DNA from 4 places in the Pseudalkalibacillus sp. NRS-1564 genome. Region 4 is predicted to be linked to each of the others. Evidence: riboswitches for the same ligand, from Rfam matches in the RefSeq annotation. Region 4 holds a riboswitch; each other region holds the start of a gene.

Region 1 (5,628 bases), on a different contig from region 4:
CTCACCATGGCCTGGTAGATCAATCGAGATTAAATGAAAGTAATCCTTAAGACCTTCTGCCATCTCACTAAAACCAAGTGCATTGTTCGTTAAACCGTGAAGAAGAATGACAGTTGGCTGACTCCTATCTCCCCATTCAAAACCATGAACATAACTGCCATCTATTTCTATTATGATTTTTTTCATTTCACTTTTCCTTTAAACTATGACTTACTTCATATATTCGACTAGCAGGATTCATTCCCTCTCTCTCGAAATGAGTCTGATAGGAAAATCAAATTGAGATGGAGGTAATCAATGGAAATCAGAAAAGCGGTCGTAGATGATGCTTTAGCGATAGCAAATGTTCATGTAAACAGCTGGAGAACGACTTACCGTGCGCTTATCTCAGAAGACTATTTGAATTCATTAGACGTTCAAATACGCGAGGCTCGTTGGCGGAAAGGAATTGAAAATGGAAGTATTATCCTTGTGGCAGTCGAAGAAGGGGAAATAATAGGATTTGCGAATGGCGGAAAAAACAGATCAGCTGCTTACAAATTCGATGGAGAACTTTATGCGATATACCTTCTTGAAGAAGCACAGGGAAAGGGAGTTGGCAAACAACTTCTGTGCTCGGTAGCTAAACATCTTAGAAGCGAATCTTATCAGTCTATGCTTGTTTGGGTACTGAATGGAAACCCAGCTTCTCAATTCTACGAAAGTTTTCATCCACTTCAAATTGCCGTGGAAGAAACAGAAATTGCAGGTAAGACATTTAAAGAAACCGGCTTTGGTTGGAACGACCTGAATGAATTAATTGGATTTTGTAGCTAAAGGGATTGAAGCAAAATCAAAAATGATGGCCGTGACTGCTCACGGCCCTTTTTTCACTTCACACTTTCTTTTTCTTCATATGGATGGGCTACCCATCCTGATGGATCGATGAAAAGGCGTACGGCTACAACTTGCCGATCATCCATTAATGTAAAGAAGTGTGGTGTATCAACCGGTACAGAAATCACGTCACCCGGATCGAGCTCAACATCAAAATACCCCACGCTACCTTTAATGATAAAAATCCCATGTCCCGCCGTTATCGCTCTTACTTCGTCCTCAGTATGCACATGAACCTGTTCAAATTTTTTCAGAATCTTATCAAGATCAGGCGTTTGTTCAGAAAGTGCCACCACATCCCAGTTTCCATATCCATTTCGCTGAGCTAGAGAACGAATGTCATCATCAAATACACTCAGAATTTCATTTTTCTGTTCCTCTGTAACATGACAATTCCCCTTAAGAGACGTCGGTAGCTTCTCAACATCCCAGTGTTCATATAACACTCCTTCATTCTGAAGAAATGCCCCTACTCGATCTTGACCTTCAATAACTTCATTTGTATTTCGTATTTTAATTACTGCCATTAATGCTTCCTCCTCTTTTTGTTAAGCTAATGAAACTTTGTTGATTACTGATTAACTTACAATTGCTTGAAAGCTTCGTAATTTAAGATGATATTCAAAAAGGAATTCAAATGCTTCCAGATATTTTTTTGCTTCAAAACCATTACGCCCCCATACTGTAATCCCATGATTTCGCATCAAAATGGCTTTCGTGTCATTCTTAAGCACGTGCACCACATCATGAGCTAGTAGAGAAAGATCAGCTGAATTCTCGATAATCGGTACTGTCACTTTGTCATTCTGTCCCCATAAACCAAAAGCTTTAACTAACTCCAGTCCTTGAAACGTAACTTCTCCTTCTCCCGCAAAAAGTTCAGATATAACATTATTTTCAACTGTATGCACGTGTAAGCAACAGCCTGCATCTGTCTTTGAATAGATCGCCTGATGAATCATGGTCTCTGCTGATGGTTTCAATAGAGTCTCTTCAATTGGCTGCCCTTGTCTATCCACTAGAATGAAATCTTCTTTTGTTCGTTTTCTTTTATCCTTTCCACTAGCCGTTACTAAAAATTGAAGCGGCGAATCACTTACCTTAATTGAAAGATTTCCACTTGTTCCACGGAACCAATCTCTTGCTGCTAATTCATCTTTAATATCAGCAAGTTCGTTCCATCGATTCTCCACTTGGCACATGATTCTTCCCCCCTTTCTTCAGTTAACTTTTCGACGATATCATCAAACGTTTCAAATAAAACGGCTGGAATGCCAAGTTCTTGACACTTCTCCGCTAAAAAATCTCTAGCAAACACAAAATCTGCTTGCTTTGAAGCTTCTAAATCGGTAATAGAATCTCCAATCACAATTTTTCGGTTAGCCTTTTTATCAAAACGATTTAATATACCTGGCTTGCGACAACCGCAATCTTTCGTACAATCGTCTCCACAGGCATACGGCCAAGTTATTGAGATGGTATCAGTAGTAAAATCACTGCCATTACAGAAGATATTTTCTTCTGGAATACCGTATGGCTTAAGAAGAGGGTAAATAAAGAAATCGATCCCTCCACTGACGATATAGAGCTCGATCCCTTCTTGCCTCGTGTAGTCTACGAATTCGCTAAAACCCTGTCTGATTTCAGTTGTAGCTACTAAATAATCGAGTAATTCCTGTTTCAATTTGGAAGGGATTAAGTGAAACATCCTTCCGACCCCTTCACGAATGGAAATATTTTGAGCGAGCACATCATCTTTTATTTGCTCCCACTCTTTCGGAGCAAACCGTTTCATCAAAGAAACGATATTATCAATTTTCGTAATGGTGCCATCAAAATCGCAAAAAATAATCGGCTGCTTCATCGCACTACCTCCCCGCTCCCCCACTTTGTAAGAGCCTGATGAAGTTCCTCACTATTTTGAGAGGCCTGTTCAAGAGGTTGCTCTGTTAAAACAGCTTGAATGGCATCTCGGAAAGCTTTTCCGCCTGCAGCTGCTCCATCGGGATGCCCGTGCACGCCACCTCCCGCATTAATCACACTGTCTATACCGAAATCTTTTATAAGAAGCGGTACTAGTCCAGGATGAATGCCCGCTGAAGGAACAGGGAATGTTCTTTTCAGCTTATTATTTCTCGTTAAGGCTTCTGCTGTTGCGAGCGCCTCTCTTCGATCAAGCGCTACACTCCCATAAGGCGAAGGGAAAAGGGAAAAGTCTGCCCCAGCAGTTCGAAGCAACTTTCCAAGTAATAGGGAGTAACTTACCCCATGTGTGCTTGAGGCAGCCATTGCACCAGAGAATGCAGGGTGTGCCATGATTGGAACCGGAATATCCGAGTCCTCTGAAAGTGATTGCAATGCATCTAGTCCATATGTAAAAACATTAAACAGAAGCGCATCTGCTCCTAATTCCACAGCAAGCTTTGCTCGATCACTGAGGTTTGCCGTTCTTCCTGTTAAATTCACTGCGTAACGCGTTCGCTTTCCTGTCAATTCAGCCGTTTCATCCAGCATTTTTCGTAAGGCGGGTACTCGCTTTTCAAGAGGGGTTAACTCATTTTCAAAAAGAATTTCATCGTCCTTCACAAAATCGACTCGACCAAGCGCCTGCTGTTTCATTTGTTCCTGCAATTCGCCTAACGATTTTCCAATAACTCCTTTGAAAATACTCATAACGAGCGGTCGATCGTATACTTCTGTAAGATTCCGAATACCATCTATTCCATATGCTGGACCTGGGAATTGATTAAGTAACCCTGCAGAGAACTCTAAATCAATCAGCTTAATTTCACCATCAAGTGAAAGCTTACCGATGACTGTTGTTAAAATCGCAGGTAGATCCGCACTGAAATTGATGGTGGGGTAAGCAATCGCGATGATGCCCTTTTCCCCTTTTTCCTCTACGTGAACGACTTCACCCTTATGCTTCTTTAACTGCTTTTTTTCTAATAACGGTAGATTGGTCCAAGTCCCAATCGTTAATCCAAGGGCGATCGCTTCAGCGCGCTTAGATAATTGTTGGTCATTCTTAACAAGGTAAGTTGCCACAAGATGACTCATCATGCTCATTCCTTTCCATCGCGCTAGTCCTCAATCTTTGATCATACAAAAAAGACCCCTTCACGAGGAAGAGGTCGTTATCACCATGCTCTTCCTCTTATCTTCCAGCTTTTGCTGCGAGAATTAGCACCGTGTCTTCAAGTAACCTTGAAAATCGGTTGCCGGGCTTCAAAGGGCTCGTCCCTCCACCTCTCTGGATAAGAGTATGCAACTATTCGTTTAAGTAATTGATTCGAATTATGCCAGACGTAGGAAATCCTGTCAATCTATTTTTTTACTTTTCTGAATCAAAAGAGATTAAGAGAATTAATTCGTTCAACTGCCTCACTGAGTTTCTCTTCGGAAGTTAATAAGCCTACTCTCACATAGCCTTCCCCATACTCTCCAAAGCCGTTCCCAGGCGCAACTACAATTTGAACATTCTCAAGCAAGTAGTCCGCAAATCCCTCTGAAGTAAATGATTCAGGTACTTTTAACCAGGCAAAAAATGACCCCGCAGGAGAGGTTACATCCCAGCCAATATCGTGAAGCCCCTGTATCAATACATTCCGTCTAGATTCGTACGTTTGGCGAAGGTTCTCAACACATTCCTGTGAACCTAGTAAAGCTTCTGCAGCTGCTTCTTGCACTGCACTAAACAAACTAACGTAGAAATGATCCTGAAGCAGGTTGATGCTTTCCACTACAGATGGGTTTCCGACAGCAAACCCAACACGCCATCCTGCCATATTATACGTTTTGGAAAGAGTATAAATCTCAATTCCCACATCTTTAGCACCTTCTGTTTCCAAAAAGCTTTTAGGACGTTCTCCATCGAATCCGATCGCTCCATAAGCAAAATCATGAACGACACAGATGTCATTGGCATCCGCAAACCTAACCGTTTCATCAAAAAAGCTTTTCGTTGCTACAGCAGCGGTAGGATTGTTTGGATAATTTAAAAACATGAGCTTTGCTTTTGCAAGAGCACTCTCTGGGATCGCGCTATAATCAGGCAGAAAATCATTTTGTTCAAGTAACGGCATCATTTGCATATCCGCTTCAGCCATCGCAACACCAGACCAATAATCAGGATAGCCAGGATCTGGCACGAGCGCCACGTCACTTTTATTTAACAAACATTGACTGACTTCTACAAGGCCAGCTTTTCCACCAAAAAGGACGGCTACCTCTTTCTCCGGATCAAGCTCAACACCAAACTCTCGCTTATAGAAGTCAGCCGCGGCTTGTTTCAGAAAAGGTTGTCCCTTAAATGGCGGATACTTGTGGTATGCAGGGTTTTCAGCTGCCTGCTGCAAAGACTCGATAATATGCGCAGGCGTCGGCTGGTCAGGATTTCCTTGGCCAAGGTTAATAATGTCATATCCCGCCTCTACATAACGGTTCACTTTTCCAGCAAGCTTCGCAAAAAATTGTTCTGGTAAACGTTTAAGTGCATCTGAAGTTTGAAATTGTTTCAAATGGAATCACATCCTGTTAAAATTTTCGAGAAATTCTAATAAGTTATGTTATCTTGGATACACAACCATGTAAAGGTCAATTTCTAAACATGTAAGGAGGACAAATCAATGAAAAACCTTGCCCTGTTGCAATTTGATATTGCTTTTGGCAATCCAGAAAAGAATTTCTCTAAAGTTGAAGAGCTTGTTTCTAAGGCGGTGAGTGACAAACCAGATATCATCGTTTTACCAG
Region 2 (5,628 bases), on a different contig from region 4:
GTTGATGTTCCTGTTACCTGCTCCTTTAAAGATATGGGCGTTCCAAGCTGCGCTTGCCCTTGCTGTTAGTCATATACCTGTTCAATTTATAAAAAAGCATTATCCAAGACACAGGCCATATCTCGCTCTACCTGAAACAAAGATACTCGTATACCCTCTAAAAGATCATTCTTTTCCATCAGGACATACAACGGCTATTTTTTCTGTGCTTACACCATTTATCTTTCATATTCCTTCACTAGCTATTCCCTTAATGGCTCTTGGGAGTCTAGTTGCCATATCGCGGATTTACTTAGGTCATCATTATCCTTCTGACGTTCTTGTTGGTTTTATACTTGGTGGCGGATCCGGTATTCTTTCAACTTTCATCCTAAGCTGAAAAAGGGAGGGCTATTCATGAAACTTGCACTTTTTACTGACACTTACTATCCACAGGTTAACGGAGTATCTCGCACTCTGGGTAAACTAACCAGGTATATGGACCGTCAGCAGGTTAATTATATGCTTTTTGCTCCTAACTGTCAGAAAGATGATGACCTTTTCTCAAGTAATATTCACCGCTTTACCAGTATGAAGTTTTTCCTTTATCCCGAATGTCGCATTGCCCTTCCTAACGTAAGTCTTATCCGCAACCAACTTAAAGATTTTCAACCAGACCTTCTTCATGTCGCGACACCTTTTAATATCGGCATGTGCGGACTACATTACGGAAAGAAAAATAACATACCTATGGTTGCTTCATACCACACTAATTTTGATGACTATTTAAAGCATTACCACCTTGAATGGTTCTCTCCTTTTATGTGGAAATACTTAACCTGGTTTCATCAACCATTTTCCACTACCTTTATTCCTTCCAATGAAACGCGCTATCGATTAAAAGGAAGAGGTTTTAAGAACCTCAAGCTTTGGAGAAGAGGCGTCGATTGCGAACACTATTCTCCGATTAGAAAAAATCACTCGCTACGTGAACGATATAATATTCAGGAGAAGTATATTCTTTTATTTGTTAGTCGACTCGCTCCAGAAAAAAATCTTGAAACATTACAAAAAATCATGTGGAAGTTACCAGATCAGCTGAAACAACAAACAAGGTGGCTGATTGTTGGTGATGGACCAGCCCTCCCTCATATTCAAGAAAACGTCCCTAACAACGTCACTTTCACCGGTTATAGAGAAGGGAAAGAATTAGCAGAGCTATACGCTACTTCAGATCTTTTCATCTTTCCATCAGCTACTGAAACATTTGGAAATGTCGCATTGGAGTCACTTGCCTCCGGGACCCCTGTTATCGCTGCAAATGCTGGAGGGTTATCCGACGTTGTCACTGGAGAAAGAAACGGTCTTTTCTGCTCTCCGTATAAAGAAGACGAATATATCCACGCTATCAATCGTCTCTTATCAGATGATACCGAACGGAGAATGATGGGTTATGAAGGACGTCGTTATGCACTTACTCAATCATGGGATGCGATCTTCGGACGATTAGTAGAGGATTATGAGAAAACAATTGGAATTAAAAGATTAGCTCGATATGCTTAGAAAGGAGAAAAAAATGATTCTTACTGTATTTGGGATTAACGAAATCGGCTTAACTGCACCTTCTATCTTCGCAACACATGGTCACAACTTGTACGCGCTAGATGAAATGCGAAAAATAGCAAATACGTATGATCTCATTTACTGCTCCATTGTTCAACCAAACATACACAAAGGTTTGGGCTCGATTTCTGTTCAATAAAGACGTTTAGTGTAACTTTCTTTCAACGATTCAATCACTTTTTCTTCGCCTATTTTTGCATGATCAGATAGCATTCTGGCAGCTGGGGCGAGCCCCTCAGTACTCGGCCATCGTTCAGGTTCAAAAAGATATGATCGTTTAAAGGCTTTGGCACAATGAATGTAGCATTCCTTTACTTCTACTCCAATACCTAACAAAGGCGTTTTCCCCTTATATTCACACTGCTCTAGCAGCGTTTTATCTTTTACAATCAAGGCCTTCCCATTAATACGCAACGCTTCTTCTCGGCCGGGAATCATCAGCAGCAAACCGATATTTGGGTTTTCTAATAAATTGATCAATGAGTCCATTCGTTTATTTCCCGGTCTTTCCGGTATCAATAAATGATGATTATCTAGAACCTGAATAAACCCCGGTGCATCGCCTCTTGGCGAAACATCACCACCCGTACTTGATTGGGTGGCAATCGTAATAAATGGTGTACGGCATATGAACTCTTTACAGTGTTTATCAAGAAAAGATATGACTTTGTTTGCAGCCAATTTACTCGGTATTCCTGCCATGTCTTTTAGTTCATTCACATCGGTCACGGTTTCTCCGAATATACTAGTATTCACACATTACACTCCTCCATTTTTTCTTCCATTTTATCACAACACCCATCTATTTTATGATAATTCAATACAATATAACGGATGTCAAAAAGGATGATAGAGCAAAAAAAAGAAGCCAAAATATTTTTGGCTTCTTAGAAATTAATTAAATTCCGGCACCCTGTTTAAGGGATTCTGCACGATCTGTTTGTTCCCATGGAAGGTCAATATCAGTACGTCCAAAATGTCCATACGCAGCTGTTTGCTTATAAATGGGACGTCTAAGATCAAGCATCTTTATAATGCCTGCTGGACGAAGATCGAAGTTCTCTCTTACTAGCTCTACAAGACTTTCCTCAGACACTTTTCCTGTGCCAAATGTATCAATAGCAATTGATACTGGCTGAGCAACCCCAATAGCGTAAGCAAGTTGAACTTCACAACGATCTGTTAGACCCGCTGCCACAAGGTTCTTAGCAACATAACGAGCAGCATATGCCGCAGAACGGTCTACTTTCGTAGCATCCTTACCTGAGAAAGCACCGCCACCGTGACGCGCATAACCGCCGTAAGTATCAACAATGATTTTTCTTCCTGTTAAACCTGCGTCACCCTGCGGTCCACCGATAACAAAGCGTCCTGTTGGGTTGATGAAGTATTTTGTTTCTTCATCAATTAATTCAGCAGGAACAACCGGCTTCACAACGTGTTCTTTGATGTTACGTTGAATTTGTTCAAGTGAAATTTCAGGATGATGCTGTGTAGAAACAACAATGGTATCAACGCGAACCGGCTTACCAGCTTCATCGTATTTCACTGTTACTTGTGTTTTACCATCAGGACGAAGATAAGGAAGAATTTCTTCTTTTCTTACTTCACTCAAACGACGCGCTAGTTTATGCGCAAGAGAAATCGGAAGCGGCATTAATTCCGCTGTTTCATTACAAGCGTAACCAAACATAAGCCCCTGGTCACCTGCACCAATTGCATCGATTTCATCATCTGACATCGTACCTTCACGTGCTTCAAGAGCAACGTTTACACCTGCAGCGATGTCTGCAGACTGTTCATCAATAGATGAAAGAACAGCACATGTTTCAGCATCAAATCCGTATTTCGCACGTGTATAGCCGATCGTTTGAATCGTCTCACGAACCACTTTCGGAATATCAACATAGTGTGATGTTGTAATTTCACCGGAAACTAGAACAAGACCAGTTGTTACTGTAGTTTCACAGGCAACGCGCGCATTTGGATCATGCGCAAGAATATCATCCAGAATGGCATCGGAAATCTGATCTGAAATTTTATCAGGATGCCCCTCTGTTACTGACTCAGAAGTAAACAAACGACGATTACTCACTCAAGTACCTCCTTAAGGATTGGATCCTATCTAATTATGTTGTAATGGATACGGTACTCATTTCCCTATTACCCTGTGCCGAAACGAGAGAACGAATTCAATTTCTTATCGTCTTACCTTTTTTTATAGCGTCATCAATCTCAACGACATTAAAAAAGCCCTTCCCTACATTCAGAGGGAAAAGGAGCTGATATCTCATGCCTTTCGCCTCTTATCTTCCAAGACTATCGTCTTGCAGGTTAGCACCTTAATCCTGTTGTATAGGAGTTGGTTGCTGAGCTTCATCGGGCCTGTCCCTCCGCCTGCTCGGGATAAGAGTATCCATTCTCGACATATAATAACGCACATGAAAGGATGTGTCAATGAAGAAAAGCGGAAGCGCCCGTTTAGCTTCGACAAGCGCTGGAGCCCTACAAAAAGAACACGGGCTTTGTGTTCGAATTCAAGGGCGAAGCGACCGAACCACTACCCTAATCCTTACCCATAAAATAATCACTTCCTATATAATGGCGACAGGATTTCAACCTAAAGAAATAGTCATTCACCCATTTTTCACTTTTTATGCAAAAAATACATAGATTAGTATAGAATAATTGAATGAATGTGTTATACTATTTTTGAGTTAAACAAGTCAATCAACGAAATCTTTAAAAAAGGATGGGTTTAACGTATGAAAACAGCTTCCTTCTCCTCACCGTTATTGGATGCGATATTAAATAAGAATAATCCACATGTGAATTTATCAGTGTCTGAACTGGTTGAACATTCACTATTTAAAAACGAAGGGCAACTATCAGCTACAGGAGCTCTTCGCGTAGAAACCGGAAAATATACAGGACGTTCTCCTGGGGACAAGTTCATTGTAAAGGAAGATTCCGTAAAGAACAAAGTGAACTGGGAAACAAACCAACCTATTTCCGAAAAAAGTTTTGAAAACCTTTACACAAAGGTGTTGAACTATCTCGGTGAGAAAAAGGGACTTTATGTGTTTAAAGGATTTGCTGGTGCTGACCAGTCATCAAGACTACCCATTCAGGTTATTAATGAATATGCCTGGCATAACCTTTTCGCCCACCAGCTGTTCATCTGTCCGAATGAATCAGAGTTAAAAGAACATGACGCTGAATTCACTGTCATTTCTGCACCTGGTTTTCAAGCTGATCCAGAAGTGGATGGCACAAATTCAGAAACATTTATTATTATCTCCTTTGAGAAACGAACCGTCTTAATTGGTGGAACAGAATATGCTGGAGAAATTAAAAAGTCTATTTTCACCGTTATGAACTACTTATTACCAGAGCGAAATATTCTTTCAATGCACTGCTCTGCTAACGTAGGTAAAGAGGGGGATGTTGCTCTATTTTTCGGTTTATCTGGAACTGGAAAGACAACGCTCTCAGCAGATGCTCATCGATCTCTTATCGGTGATGATGAACACGGATGGTCTATGAATGGTGTCTTTAATATTGAAGGTGGATGCTACGCTAAGTGCATCAACTTATCAAAAGAAAAAGAACCTGAAATCTGGGATGCAATTCGCTTTGGAACGGTTCTTGAGAACGTTATGATGGATAACGGCTCGCGTGAACCTGACTACGATAACACTAGTCTAACTGAAAATACTCGCGCTGCCTATCCGATTGACGCCATACCTAATATTGCAATTCCTAGCGTTGCCGGACATCCCAACACGATTATTTTCTTAACGGCAGATGCATTTGGCGTCCTTCCTCCAATTAGCAAACTGACCAAGGAACAAGCCATGTTTCATTTCCTATCAGGTTACACGAGCAAGTTAGCCGGAACAGAAAGAGGCGTCACTTCACCAGAAGCCACTTTCTCTACATGCTTTGGTGCACCGTTCTTGCCATTACCTGCCCATCGCTATGCAGAAATGCTCGGCGAGAAAATTATGGAGCATGATGTTCAAG
Region 3 (5,628 bases), on a different contig from region 4:
TCTTGAAAATGAGGCAGCTTCTTTGAGAAAGAACCTAGTAATAAATCAGCATTCTTAGCATTTTTGAAGTTTGCGCCATTGATCCATATGACATCAATTGTACCTTTGTTTTTATTTGCTTTTTTCTCTGTTAAAAGTTTTTGCATAAATTCTTCGGTATTCATCGGCTGACGATTAAGCGTAATATCATACTCCTCTTTTAATCTTGGTGCTGCCCATTCATCAATGTACTGATTAATGCCTTCATCTCCTCCCCACATAAAGAGATTTACCTCTGTTCCATTAGAAGAGGATACGATTTCATCCCACTCCTTTGATAACACCTCTGTTTTACCAGTTTCATTGGTTTCACTATTCCCACATGCAACAATAAAAAGTAGCGTTGCGAAAATAAATGTAAACTTTCGCTTCATCTAATTTCCCCCTCATATAAACTATCCTAGCAACTGAAAGACATATTTGACGAACTTGATTGTGTTTCATAGTCAGGCATCATCTATTTTCCCATTATCAGTATACCTTTTTTATAAACATGATGCTGTAACGCTCCTTACATCTCAAACTTTATTAAAACCATTTCCTATAGCGTAAGTACGACAAGTTCATTGTCCTTTTCACGAAGAAAAGCAATAGCCACTTTGGCTATTGCTTTTCTAGCGGGTATGTTAGGCTACCCTATCATCTATTCCCTTAGCTTTTCTGCATTTTTCTACGAACAATTACGCCAGTTGCAGCCATAGTTGCAAGAATGGCTGCAACAATCCATTCGATTGGCATTTGCTGTTCAGCTGTACCACCCATACCTGTTTTAGGCATATCAGTTGGCATAGCTTCCATAGCGAATTTGTCCGGGAATTGGTTTACGAAAGCACCAGAAAGTCCCTTTGCCGGCTTATACATATGAGCATAAGCTTCACGAACCGAATCATAAGCTGCATCGTAGTCTTCCGTAGTGTAGCTATCAAACGCAGATATTAATTGATTCACATGCATTTGTAAACCTTCAGATAATGGTCCCGCTTATAATCTACCTTCAGTTGCTGTTTCAAGAAAACTTGAGAAGTCTGCACGATAGTCTTCCAGCGCTTTTAGTGCTTTTTCTTGAGCAGCTTCATCTTCAGCTCCTGTCGCTTGAACATATTCTACAAAGTTACCGATATGTCCAGACCACATTTCTTTAAATTGATTTCCTGCTTCTTCACCATATACAGAAGTTATCGCAGCAGCTAGATCATCCGTATTCTCGCTTAGTGCAGCTGCAGATGCATCAAAGTCTTCTGATCCGTCGATTCCGTTCTGCATTGTCATCATTGCAAGACCAGCATGTTCAGATAATAAATGACCTAATGTTGCACGAAGATCAGATGCTGGTGTTACGGCTTTTGTGTTCTCGAACTTGTCTGGGAACTGATCAGTAATGGCACCAGAGAATCCTTTAGCCACCATTTGCATGTGAGCAATCGCTTCACGTTCTTTCTCGTAAGCCATCTCATAATCACCTGCTACATAGCTATCAAATGAACCAATCAACTGATTAATGTGAGCTTGAAGTCCTTCAGACAATGTTTCAGCTTGAAGTCGTTCTCCTGTTGCATTTTCCAAGAAATTAGAGAAATCTTCTTTATAACCATCTAAGCTATCTAAAGCTTTTTGTTTTGCATCTTCATCTTCATTACCTGTTGCTTTCACATAGTCAACGAAGAAACCGATATGATTGCTCCAAATTTCATTAAATTCAGCTCCTGCTTCTTCACCATAAACGGATGTAATCGCAGCTGTAAGGTCTTCCGTGTTTTCACTTAAGGCACCAGCAGAAGCTTCAAAATCTGCAGAACCTTCAGCTCCTTTTCTCATTGTTTCTACTGCAAGATAAGCATGCTCACTTAGTAAATGGCCAAGATCAGCACGAAGATCAGCACCTGGTGTTTCTACTGTAGGCTTGTCCATTTGCTGGTCGTGGTCAGAGGCAAATGCTCCAGCAGTTGGTATTAAAAGTGAAAAGCTAAGCGGAACAATTAATAGTCCCTTTTTCCAATCGATCACTTTCTTTTTCATATTCTTGTTCGTATTCATTTTCAAATCCACTCCCCTTAATTTTGATTTACACTTAGCTAACGGAGGGAAGATCCATTTAGATCATTCTTTTTTAAAATTCTTCTCTTTTTTTAATTACCAGAGAATAAAAAGTCAGCAAAACCCACACATACTAAGGTTCTGCTGACTTTCAAGTTTTAACTATTTTTTTATAGATATGATGATATTTAGAATGTGATAATAAACTACCTTTTCCTCAATCAATTCTATATGTGTTAATCACGCCCGCTTTTTTAAGAAAAATTAATCAAACTCTTTTTTCTCCCATTCATCTTCCGGTAGTCCCAAATCCTCTCCAGAAAACCTTTCTTCTTTAAATGGATCGGCATGGTTATGAAATCCGTTTTGTTCCCAAAAACCAGGTTTGTCTTCATTGATAAATTCTATACCTCTGATCCATTTAATACTTTTCCAGAAGTAAAGATGCGGTACAACTAACCTGAGAGGCCATCCGTGTTTTGCCGTTAATTTCTCTCCATCGACTGAGTGGGCAAGAATAACATTATCTCTCATTAAGTCAGTGAGGTGAATATTCGTTGTATAGTTATAGTCACCATGTAGCATAACATGGTTCGTTTTCGGTACTATCCCATATGCGTTCATAAAATCCTTAATCAAAACCCCTTCAAAAGTATTATCAAACCTAGACCACCTTGTGACACAGTGAATATCACACTTTACTTTCTTCTGTGGTAAGGCAAGTATGTCGCTATAGGAAATGATCACTTCCTTATCAATTTCTCCAAATACACTTAGGTTCCATGTCGACATCTCATACACAGGTACATCACCTTCATGTAGAATAGGGAACCTTTCTGTAAGTACTTGCCCCGGTGGCAGACGATCACCATACTTTTCACTTGCATCTGGAACTTTCATTTTGCGAATACGGTCAGCTTTTTTCAAATTCTTCACAACCCGTCTCTCATTTATTGAATCGTCTAAAAAAACTCTTCCTAACTAATAAGGAAGAGTTCGCTTCAGAGCTCTTCCTTATCTCTCAGAGCATAGACTCTGCTGGATTTGGCACCTTGTCTATCAGGTTGCCGGGCATCAAAGGGCCAGTCCCTCCGCCTCTCTCAATAAGGAAATTAAAAATCTAATTTTGATTCATTCTATCGGTCTATTTAGTATTTTGCAATTATTGTTTTAAACGAGGTTTTTCTTCATTTCAACAAATTGAAATTCTCCCCCATTGGTTTGTTGCATAAACAGATGAGTGATTTGAAATCCAGCCCTTTGATACACTTTTATGGCTCGTTTATTAAATTCAGCTACTGCCATTCCAAAGGAAGTTGGACGATACAATTCAACTGCTTTTTGAAGGCCAGCCTCCAAAAAAAGAAAAGCCTTCTCCTTTTCCAACATTATCGGGACACATTCCTAGGCCAATTTCTATATGGTTGTCTTCATGCTCATGAAAACTAAAAAAACCAATAAGATGATCCCTATGGTAGACGCTCCAATAATTTTCATTGCTGGCTGCATCTTCCCGGAACTCTTTTAGATCTTCAAGATCCTCGTCCATATTATAAAATGAGTATAGCCCATCATAGTTCCACGAGATAATTCGCTCGACTTCTTCTTGACTTATTAACTTAAATTGATATACCAATACTCTCCCTCATTTCTGTGTGATTGAAAAGGAAAAGCCCCATGCTGGGAAATGCATGGGGCTCACACTTTATATTTTAAGGGGGCAGGAACCGGGGAAGTCCCTGCAAAAATAGTGTAGCAAGTTCCAAGGGCATGATGATTGATTATGAGTTGTTTTTCACATTCTTTTAATAAATGAAAAGAAGCTGGACAACTATTTATAAACCATGATCGTTTGAAGTTCTCGAAATCCAATGTCTTTATAAATGTATTTCGCGAAGTTAGAGGAATACACATTCAAACGAATTTCCTCATATCCCTGTTCTTTGAAGTTTTCAATACTCGCTTGAACGAGCTGCTTAGAATACCCTTTCCCACGAAACTTTGGAAAAACAAATACATCATAAATGAACCCATGCTTGCTTTCTGTAAAATAATCCGTGTTTTCTCCAAGTAATACCCAGCCAGCAATTTCCCCTTCGTCGCGATAAATGAGGTGGTAACCACCTCGATCAAGAATGGATGATACAATTTCAAGTGCTTTCTCTTCTTTTACGATACCGGGATTTGTCGTTCCTTCATTAACAGATTGAATGGAATTCGACAAAATAAAATCTCTTTCTTCTATCGTCGCTCGTTCGATCACATAGTTTCCCTCCATCATCAAAATCATTCATTACTCGTTTATTCTTGATGCAAGAACCTTATTCCTCCCATAAGTAAGATGCATATTCTTACCAAATTTATTTTTTTGTTAAAGCATAGACGCATGTATCAGTTAGTTTACTGCCATCAATTGAGACATGGTCGTTTCGTAAAATAGCCTCAAGTTGAAACGATTGTTTCTCGGCAATTCGCCGACTTCGCCAATTTGTCGCATTACAACGAATTTCTAGCCTTCTAGCGTTTAGCTCTGAAAAGGCGTAATCTACAATGCCTTGGACCGCTTCAGACATATAGCCTTGACCAGCGTATCTAGAATCAATCCAATAACCGATTTCAAATTTACGAACGTTCCAATCTATTCGATGTAACCCTGAGGAACCGATAAAATCACCCGTCTGTTTATGGAAGAGTAATAGTCGAAGATCCTCCCGCTTTAAAAACGCTACGTGAGATTCGCGGATATTCGCTTCAACATCTTCTTCCATTTGATCTATATGTGCGAAAGGCATCCAGGATTTAAGCTCTTCTAACGAGGCATCAATTGATTGATGAACCGAAGCACCATCCCCAGGTAGTGGAGAACGTATATGTAAACGGTCAGTGCTAAATTTATTTGGTATATCAAGTAAAATGGGTTCCATGGAACTATTCCTCCAACAACACTAAAAGATGTCAGAATTATATCATTAATGAGAAACCTGTCAAGTTATTGGTCTTTTCCGGCCAATGTCCCGCTACCATCTAATTGAAATCGAGAGACGAATTGACGGATCACTTCACGAGGATATGGTTTTCTTGCCCTCTCTTCAGGACTACTTGTACATATTGCTGCTACCTTAGGAATTTCTGCCGTCCTTTATCAATCCTCTCTCGCCTTTTCGATTGTTACCGCGGGGCAGCTTACTTACTTTTCATGGCATATGAAGCTTTTAAAGATAGCGGATCCGCAGCTAAACCCCTAAGTCAACCTAGCAGACCTTATTTTTCTTTATATCGAAAAGGGATTGTTATGAATATTTTAAATCCAAAAGTCTCTTTATTCTTTCTCGCCCTTCTTCCACAGTTTGTAAACCAGCAGGCGAATTCATCCGCTCTTCAAATGTTAATTTTAGAAGGGGTTTTCATTCTACAAGCCTTTCTTATCTTTAGTGCAATAAGCTTTTTTGCAGGAAAAATCGCATTCTATGTCGTAGAAAATCATGCCCTAGCTAGAAAATTCAATCTTGCAAAAGCTTTATTGCTTGCTTTAATTGGTCTTCAAATAGCCTTTAG
Region 4 (5,628 bases):
CATCGACAATTCCATCACACGACTCACCCTCCCGCCATGTTTTGGTCTTAGCGTCATAAAATTCTCCTGAATTAGGATACACAATAATCGGTTTATCGGTTCGAGAAACTAATTGATAAATCGCTTTTGTCACAAGCGAAGGAGACGCACAGTTAATGCCGATTGCCGTAATTTGCCCATTTTCCTTAAAGTATTGAGAAGATGCTTTTAAAGATGTTCCATCGCTCATTTTTTCTTCACTTTGAATGGTGAAGGAAAGCCAAGCATAAGTGGATGGAAACTCTTGTAATAGGCAACTTAAAACTTTCGCTTCTTGAAATGATGGAATCGTTTCAAATGCTAAAACATCAGCACCTGCCTCAATTAATGCTTCTATTCTTGGGCGATGAAATGCGGTAAGTACCTCGTCGCTAACATTGTAATCGCCTCGATACTCCGATCCATCAGCTAGGTACGCCCCAAAAGGTCCAACGGAAGCTGCGATAAAAGGTTTTGGGCGATTCAACTTTTCCTCTCGCTCCCAGAAATCATCACGGGCCTTTCGTGCGAGAAAAACTGTTTTCTTTATTAAGTCCATTGCCTCTCCTTCACTTAAACCTCGAGATGTTAATCCTTCCATTGTAGCCTGATAACTTGATGTAATGGCACAATCTGCACCTGCACGGAAATAATCGAGGTGAACCTGATAGATGAGCTCTGGATTTTCAAGCAAAACGCGCGCAGACCAAAGTGGGTCATTTAAGTTACACCCATATTTTTCGAGCTCTGTCGCAAGGGCCCCGTCCAATATTACCAAATTAAAATCTTCTAAAATTGCCTTAATAGGATTTTGATTCTGCCACATTACTTATTCCCCTTTTCTTTACTCGTTTTGTTAAATAGTAACTTCCATAACATAGTGCAATAAACGGTATCCCACAGTACAATGCCACTCGCTGGGTCGGATCAAAAGCAATGCCAATCAAGGAAGCCAGACATAACAAGAAGGCTAGAATCGGAACGACAGGATAGAAAGGCGTTCGATAACGAAGGTTTTTAATGGATTTTCCTTCTTTTACATATTTCTTTCTAAAAAGAAATTGTGACGCACTAATACTCATCCATACAATGACAACAGCAAGCCCGGAAATAGAGACAAGCACCACATAAACGGTATCTGGCGCAATGATGCTTGAAAGTAGTGCTAGTGCTCCGCCTAACATACTTAATATCACAGCAGGAAGAGGGACACCATTTTTGTTGAGCCTAGCAAAAATAGGAGAAATCATTTGCTTGTCTGAAAGTGACCAGAGCATTCTCGACGAAGCATATAACCCTGAATTTGCAGCGGATAAAATGGCTGTAAGAATAACAAAATTCATTATATCTGCCGCATATGGAATTCCAATTATTTCAAGTACTGCAACAAATGGGCTTTCTAGAACTCCAGCTTCTGATGCTGGGAGAAGAGCTGATAAAATAAAGATTGAACCGACAAAGAATAGAATGAGCCGAATTAACGTGGTGCGAATGGCTTTTGGTATGGTTTTCGCAGGATTTTCTGTTTCTCCAGCTGCAATTCCAATGAGTTCAGTTCCAGAGAAAGCAAAATTCACTGCCAGCATCGTCATTAATATGGCAAATACCCCATTCGGAAAGATCCCTTCATTTGTAAAGTTAGCAAATAACGATGCATTCGCACCAGATTCCATTGGAATAAACCCTACGATTGCTGCGGCACCTAAAATAATGAACAACACAATAGCCAGAACCTTTACAAGGGCAAACCAGAACTCACTCTCCGCAAAAAATTTCACAGTCAAAATATTTAAAATGAAGATCACTGCAGCAAACAAGCCGCTCCAAATCCATACACTAATAAGTGGAAACCACCTCTGCATGAGCATACCCGCAGCTGTAAACTCAGAACCTAGCGCAACTGTCCAGGTTAGCCAGTACAACCAGGCAACTGTATAACCGGTCCCTCCGCCAATGTATTGAGCCGCATAGCTATGAAACGCACCTGTCTCAGGCATATGAACCGCTAGCTCTCCCAAGCACAGCATGACCAGGTAAACGACAAGTGCGCCTACCAGATAAGATAGGATCGTCCCAACAGGACCAGCTTGTTGGATCGTGTAGCCAGAACTTAAAAACAATCCCGTACCGATGACCCCTCCGAGTGAGAGCATCACTACATGTCTTGATTTCATCTCCCTTTTAAAACCCTGTTTGCTTTCCATATTATTTCTCCTTACTTTTCCATCCAGAAAAACAAAAAAACGCACTCGAATGGAGTGCGTAACTGACAAAATAAAACCGAAGGCTCTCATCTATCAGGTTTATCACCCGCTGGAGTTAGCACAGTATCCAATGGACCTGTTGCTGAGGTTTCAAAGGGCCAGTCCCTCCACCTCTCTGGATAAGAAAATATATTTTAACAAAAATATCAATTTACTCACGGTTTGTCAAGGTAGGATAGCAACAACGACGCTTCACTAAATATCCTTTTTCCACTGACGACTACCTTGCATTTGTCTTTGGACAATTGTCTTCATACCATTTCTTTTCTTCATTGTTGAAAATCGCGTCATCGCTTCCCTCATATCTTTCTCCATTTGCTTCAACACGTACTCATTTTCCATTCCCTTTCCCTCCTCCAAAAAAAGATGGCTCCCCCTAAGAAAGTGGAAGCCATACCATGATGTGAGAACGTATATTCGGTTGATAACCTAAGTTTAGCGAACATTCGTTCTTTTAGCAAGGATTACTTTTATTTAAATATCGAAAAATCCACCTCATCTGCCATCTTTTTATACCCTTCATCATTCGGATGCAAATGATCCCCAGAATCATACTTCGAGAGAAACTTTTCTGGATCATCTGGATCTCTTAATGCTCTATCAAAATCAATGACAGCATCAAATTCTCCGCTCGTTCGAATCCACTCGTTCACTTCCTGGCGGGTCTTTTCTCCCTTTTTTGTAAACATACTAGAATCTTTATAAGGAGTTAATGTACCTCCATATATGGGAAGACCCTTTTCGTGAGTTGCTTTAATGATTTTTTTCATTCGATCAATGATTTTCTTTGAATCATATTCAGGATAGTGTCTTAAATCATTAATGCCCTCATGTAGGATAACACCTTTGATCCCTTCTTGACTTAGCACATCTCGTTCTAATCTTGCAAATGCATTCTGCCCTTTTCCTTCTTCACTATTGATTAAATGGTTAGCAGAAATCCCTGCATTTAATACAGACATTTTTACGTCAGCGTCTTTCGCATTCATTCGATTAGCAAGATAATCTGGCCAACGTCGGTTAGCGTTTAACGTGGAATAGTTGCCGTTTGCAATTGAGCTTCCCATTACAACGACAGATCCTTCTACAGATTCGTCAGGCACAACCTCTAAACGGTCTAGCCAGAACCAGGCTTCTTCTTTTGATGTGTATGCAGAGTCCTCTACATCTCCGGCATGATTTCCTTTCTCAGACATATATACCGTTTGATTTGAACGCTGGTGCCACGTTGTTGGGCCTGTTTCACGATCTACATACAAACTAACCGTTACATTCTGGTCTGCACTTACCGGAAAGTCAATCGCATCGCTATATTGCGTTTCTCCTTGGGGAATCGTTACAGCTTCTTTGCTACCAAATGTAATAAGCTGATCGGTCTCCTTTTCAATATTTGCGCCATCCCTAGATGTCGCAACTCTCACTTCTTTTATAGATAAAGGAAGTGAACCAAATTCATTGGATAATCGAATTCGCATTTTGTCCCCTTCCATATGCGGGCGAAGAATTAATCGGATTGTTTGATCCTTAAATCCCTCATGAGAATTTCCATCTTTAGCTGGGGCCTGCATGCTTGCTGTCCATGAACCTACCCATTCACTCTTCTTGGCTGCATCCTTCATAGAAGAAGGCCATCCTTTCGCGCTTACTACACTTAATAATCCAGCTATAAGAATCAGTACGAATAATGTTACGATACGTGTCATTGTTTACTCGCCTCTCGTTTACAGTTTCATTTAACCTCTATTAGTTATCCTTACAAAAGGCTTCGTCCATCATAACTAGCCTCAGTTGGTCTTAATCTTTCTGTCTCTAAATTGTTAATAAACAGAATACCCTTATTCGATTTAATTGATGCCGCTCTCTCTTAAGGTAAAGGATTTGCAAACCGTTTGACATATCGATGATCATCGATTAGTATAAAGCCATGGAAAATTACGTCGATATTTTTAAAGTGCTGGCAAATGAAACACGTATTGATATGTTAATGTGGCTCAAGAATCCAATGGATCATTTTGAGAAACCAACCGCACACCTTTCTAAAAACATCAGTGAAAAAGGCGGCGTTTGCGTTGGCGACATTCAAGAAAAAGCAAACATGTCCCAATCGACCGTTTCACATTATTTATCCATGATGCAAAAAGCCGGACTCCTAGAGTCTGAGCGACATGGAAAGTGGACCTATTACCGTAGAAATGAATCCACTATTCAACAAGTCGCTGCTTTTATTGAAAAAGAGCTCTAAGCTCTCTTTTTTTTAGTAAACATATCGACATTCCTCGAAATATAAATTTGTCAGGAGTTGGTCAGCTTGAAAATTGGTATTTATCTTCTCGCCTTACTAGCCGGTGCTGCTTTAAGCGTAGAAGGAGCAATCTATGGAGAGTTAGGCAAGTCAATCGGAAAATTAGAGAGCAGCTTCTATAATTTTGCTGTAGGTACAATCATTATTGGGATTGTTGTGCTATTTCTCGGAAAAGGATCTCTATCTTATACATTTAAAGCACCGAAGTGGCAGCTATCCGGAGGTTTTCTAGGCGTCATTTATTTAACCATTCTTGTCATCGGTATCCCTATCGTAGGTGTAGGTCTCGCGATGATCAGTGTCATTGTAGGTCAGATGGCTATGAGCATGATTATTGAACATAAAGGCTGGTTGGGAAGTAAAGCAACAAAGGTAAAAAAGGAAAAAATTATGGCCGTTTTATTAATGGCCATTGCTCTTATCTTAATCTTTTAAGGAGTTGTTTAATCGATGTCGATTCTTATTCTACTCGCCTCTGTCTTTGGCGGTATTTTTCTAAGCGCTCAATCTTCCATCAATGGGGCTTTTAGTAAAAAAGCAGGAACATTTGAGAGTACATTTATTACTTTTATCACTGGGGCTATGATTTTATTTATCGTCATTCTTTTCTTTGGGAATGGAGATTTGCTTAAAATACTTGAAGCGCCGAAATGGCAGCTTAGTGCCGTTTGGTTTGGAGTAGGTTATCTTTTTCTTACGATTCTTGCTGTTCCAAAGATTGGTGTCATTGCAGCTAATATTTCAACCGTAATCGGTCAGCTATCTATGGGAATGCTAATTGACCACTTTGGTTGGTTCGGTGGCTTACAAGTTTCCTTTGATGTAAAACGATTGATTGCTATCTTATTAATGCTTGTCGCTTTACGTTTAATATATATTGGAAATATGAAGGCTGAAAAAGAAGCTTCGACTGAAGTCCATGATTGAAGCAAAAAATCCATTCTCTCATCGTATGAGAGAATGGATTTTTTCATTAGAAGAAGTCCATGAAATTTGTTTCCTTTGCGGAACGTATGCGTTGCAACCGCGCTACATCTTCCTTTG

Evidence for each region. A riboswitch is a leader RNA that binds a small molecule or an ion and turns the genes downstream of it on or off. The one in region 4 is predicted to bind S-adenosylmethionine.
Region 1: linked by a shared signal. The riboswitch ahead of ACIFPW_RS19575 (2,3-diketo-5-methylthiopentyl-1-phosphate enolase) and the one ahead of mmuP (S-methylmethionine permease) in region 4 are both predicted to bind S-adenosylmethionine.
Region 2: linked by a shared signal. The riboswitch ahead of metK (methionine adenosyltransferase) and the one ahead of mmuP (S-methylmethionine permease) in region 4 are both predicted to bind S-adenosylmethionine.
Region 3: linked by a shared signal. The riboswitch ahead of ACIFPW_RS17030 (sulfite oxidase-like oxidoreductase) and the one ahead of mmuP (S-methylmethionine permease) in region 4 are both predicted to bind S-adenosylmethionine.

What each region holds. Positions count from the first base shown of each region.
Region 1 covers NZ_JBITPM010000044.1:6,716-12,343, forward strand. The annotation lists gene ACIFPW_RS19550 (alpha/beta fold hydrolase) at 1-186, opposite strand, end outside; gene ACIFPW_RS19555 (N-acetyltransferase family protein) at 298-816, shown strand; gene ACIFPW_RS19560 (acireductone dioxygenase) at 870-1,403, opposite strand; gene ACIFPW_RS19565 (methylthioribulose 1-phosphate dehydratase) at 1,455-2,078, opposite strand; gene ACIFPW_RS19570 (2-hydroxy-3-keto-5-methylthiopentenyl-1-phosphate phosphatase) at 2,024-2,740, opposite strand; gene ACIFPW_RS19575 (2,3-diketo-5-methylthiopentyl-1-phosphate enolase) at 2,737-3,936, opposite strand; SAM riboswitch class I at 4,031-4,140, opposite strand; gene ACIFPW_RS19580 (pyridoxal phosphate-dependent aminotransferase) at 4,224-5,396, opposite strand; partial or broken gene ACIFPW_RS19585 (carbon-nitrogen family hydrolase) at 5,505-5,628, shown strand, end outside.
Region 2 covers NZ_JBITPM010000037.1:60,931-66,558, forward strand. The annotation lists gene ACIFPW_RS16720 (phosphatase PAP2 family protein) at 1-379, shown strand, start outside; gene ACIFPW_RS16725 (glycosyltransferase family 4 protein) at 397-1,542, shown strand; gene ACIFPW_RS16730 (hypothetical protein) at 1,556-1,741, shown strand; gene ACIFPW_RS16735 (MSMEG_1061 family FMN-dependent PPOX-type flavoprotein) at 1,735-2,358, opposite strand; gene metK (methionine adenosyltransferase) at 2,501-3,697, opposite strand; SAM riboswitch class I at 3,906-4,015, opposite strand; gene pckA (phosphoenolpyruvate carboxykinase (ATP)) at 4,368-5,628, shown strand, end outside.
Region 3 covers NZ_JBITPM010000038.1:34,492-40,119, reverse strand. The annotation lists gene ACIFPW_RS17045 (ABC transporter substrate-binding protein) at 1-413, opposite strand, end outside; gene ACIFPW_RS17040 (hypothetical protein) at 691-993, opposite strand; gene ACIFPW_RS17035 (copper amine oxidase) at 1,021-2,073, opposite strand; gene ACIFPW_RS17030 (sulfite oxidase-like oxidoreductase) at 2,338-3,000, opposite strand; SAM riboswitch class I at 3,085-3,183, opposite strand; gene ACIFPW_RS17025 (hypothetical protein) at 3,244-3,432, opposite strand; gene ACIFPW_RS17020 (GNAT family N-acetyltransferase) at 3,404-3,709, opposite strand; gene ACIFPW_RS17015 (GNAT family N-acetyltransferase) at 3,905-4,336, opposite strand; gene ACIFPW_RS17010 (GNAT family N-acetyltransferase) at 4,434-4,997, opposite strand; gene ACIFPW_RS17005 (LysE family translocator) at 5,102-5,628, shown strand, end outside.
Region 4 covers NZ_JBITPM010000032.1:51,697-57,324, reverse strand. The annotation lists gene mmuM (homocysteine S-methyltransferase) at 1-844, opposite strand, end outside; gene mmuP (S-methylmethionine permease) at 819-2,222, opposite strand; SAM riboswitch class I at 2,306-2,408, opposite strand; gene ACIFPW_RS15175 (hypothetical protein) at 2,478-2,624, opposite strand; gene ACIFPW_RS15170 (SGNH/GDSL hydrolase family protein) at 2,753-3,985, opposite strand; gene ACIFPW_RS15165 (ArsR/SmtB family transcription factor) at 4,207-4,524, shown strand; gene ACIFPW_RS15160 (DMT family transporter) at 4,591-5,019, shown strand; gene ACIFPW_RS15155 (DMT family transporter) at 5,035-5,511, shown strand; gene ACIFPW_RS15150 (GNAT family N-acetyltransferase) at 5,558-5,628, opposite strand, start outside.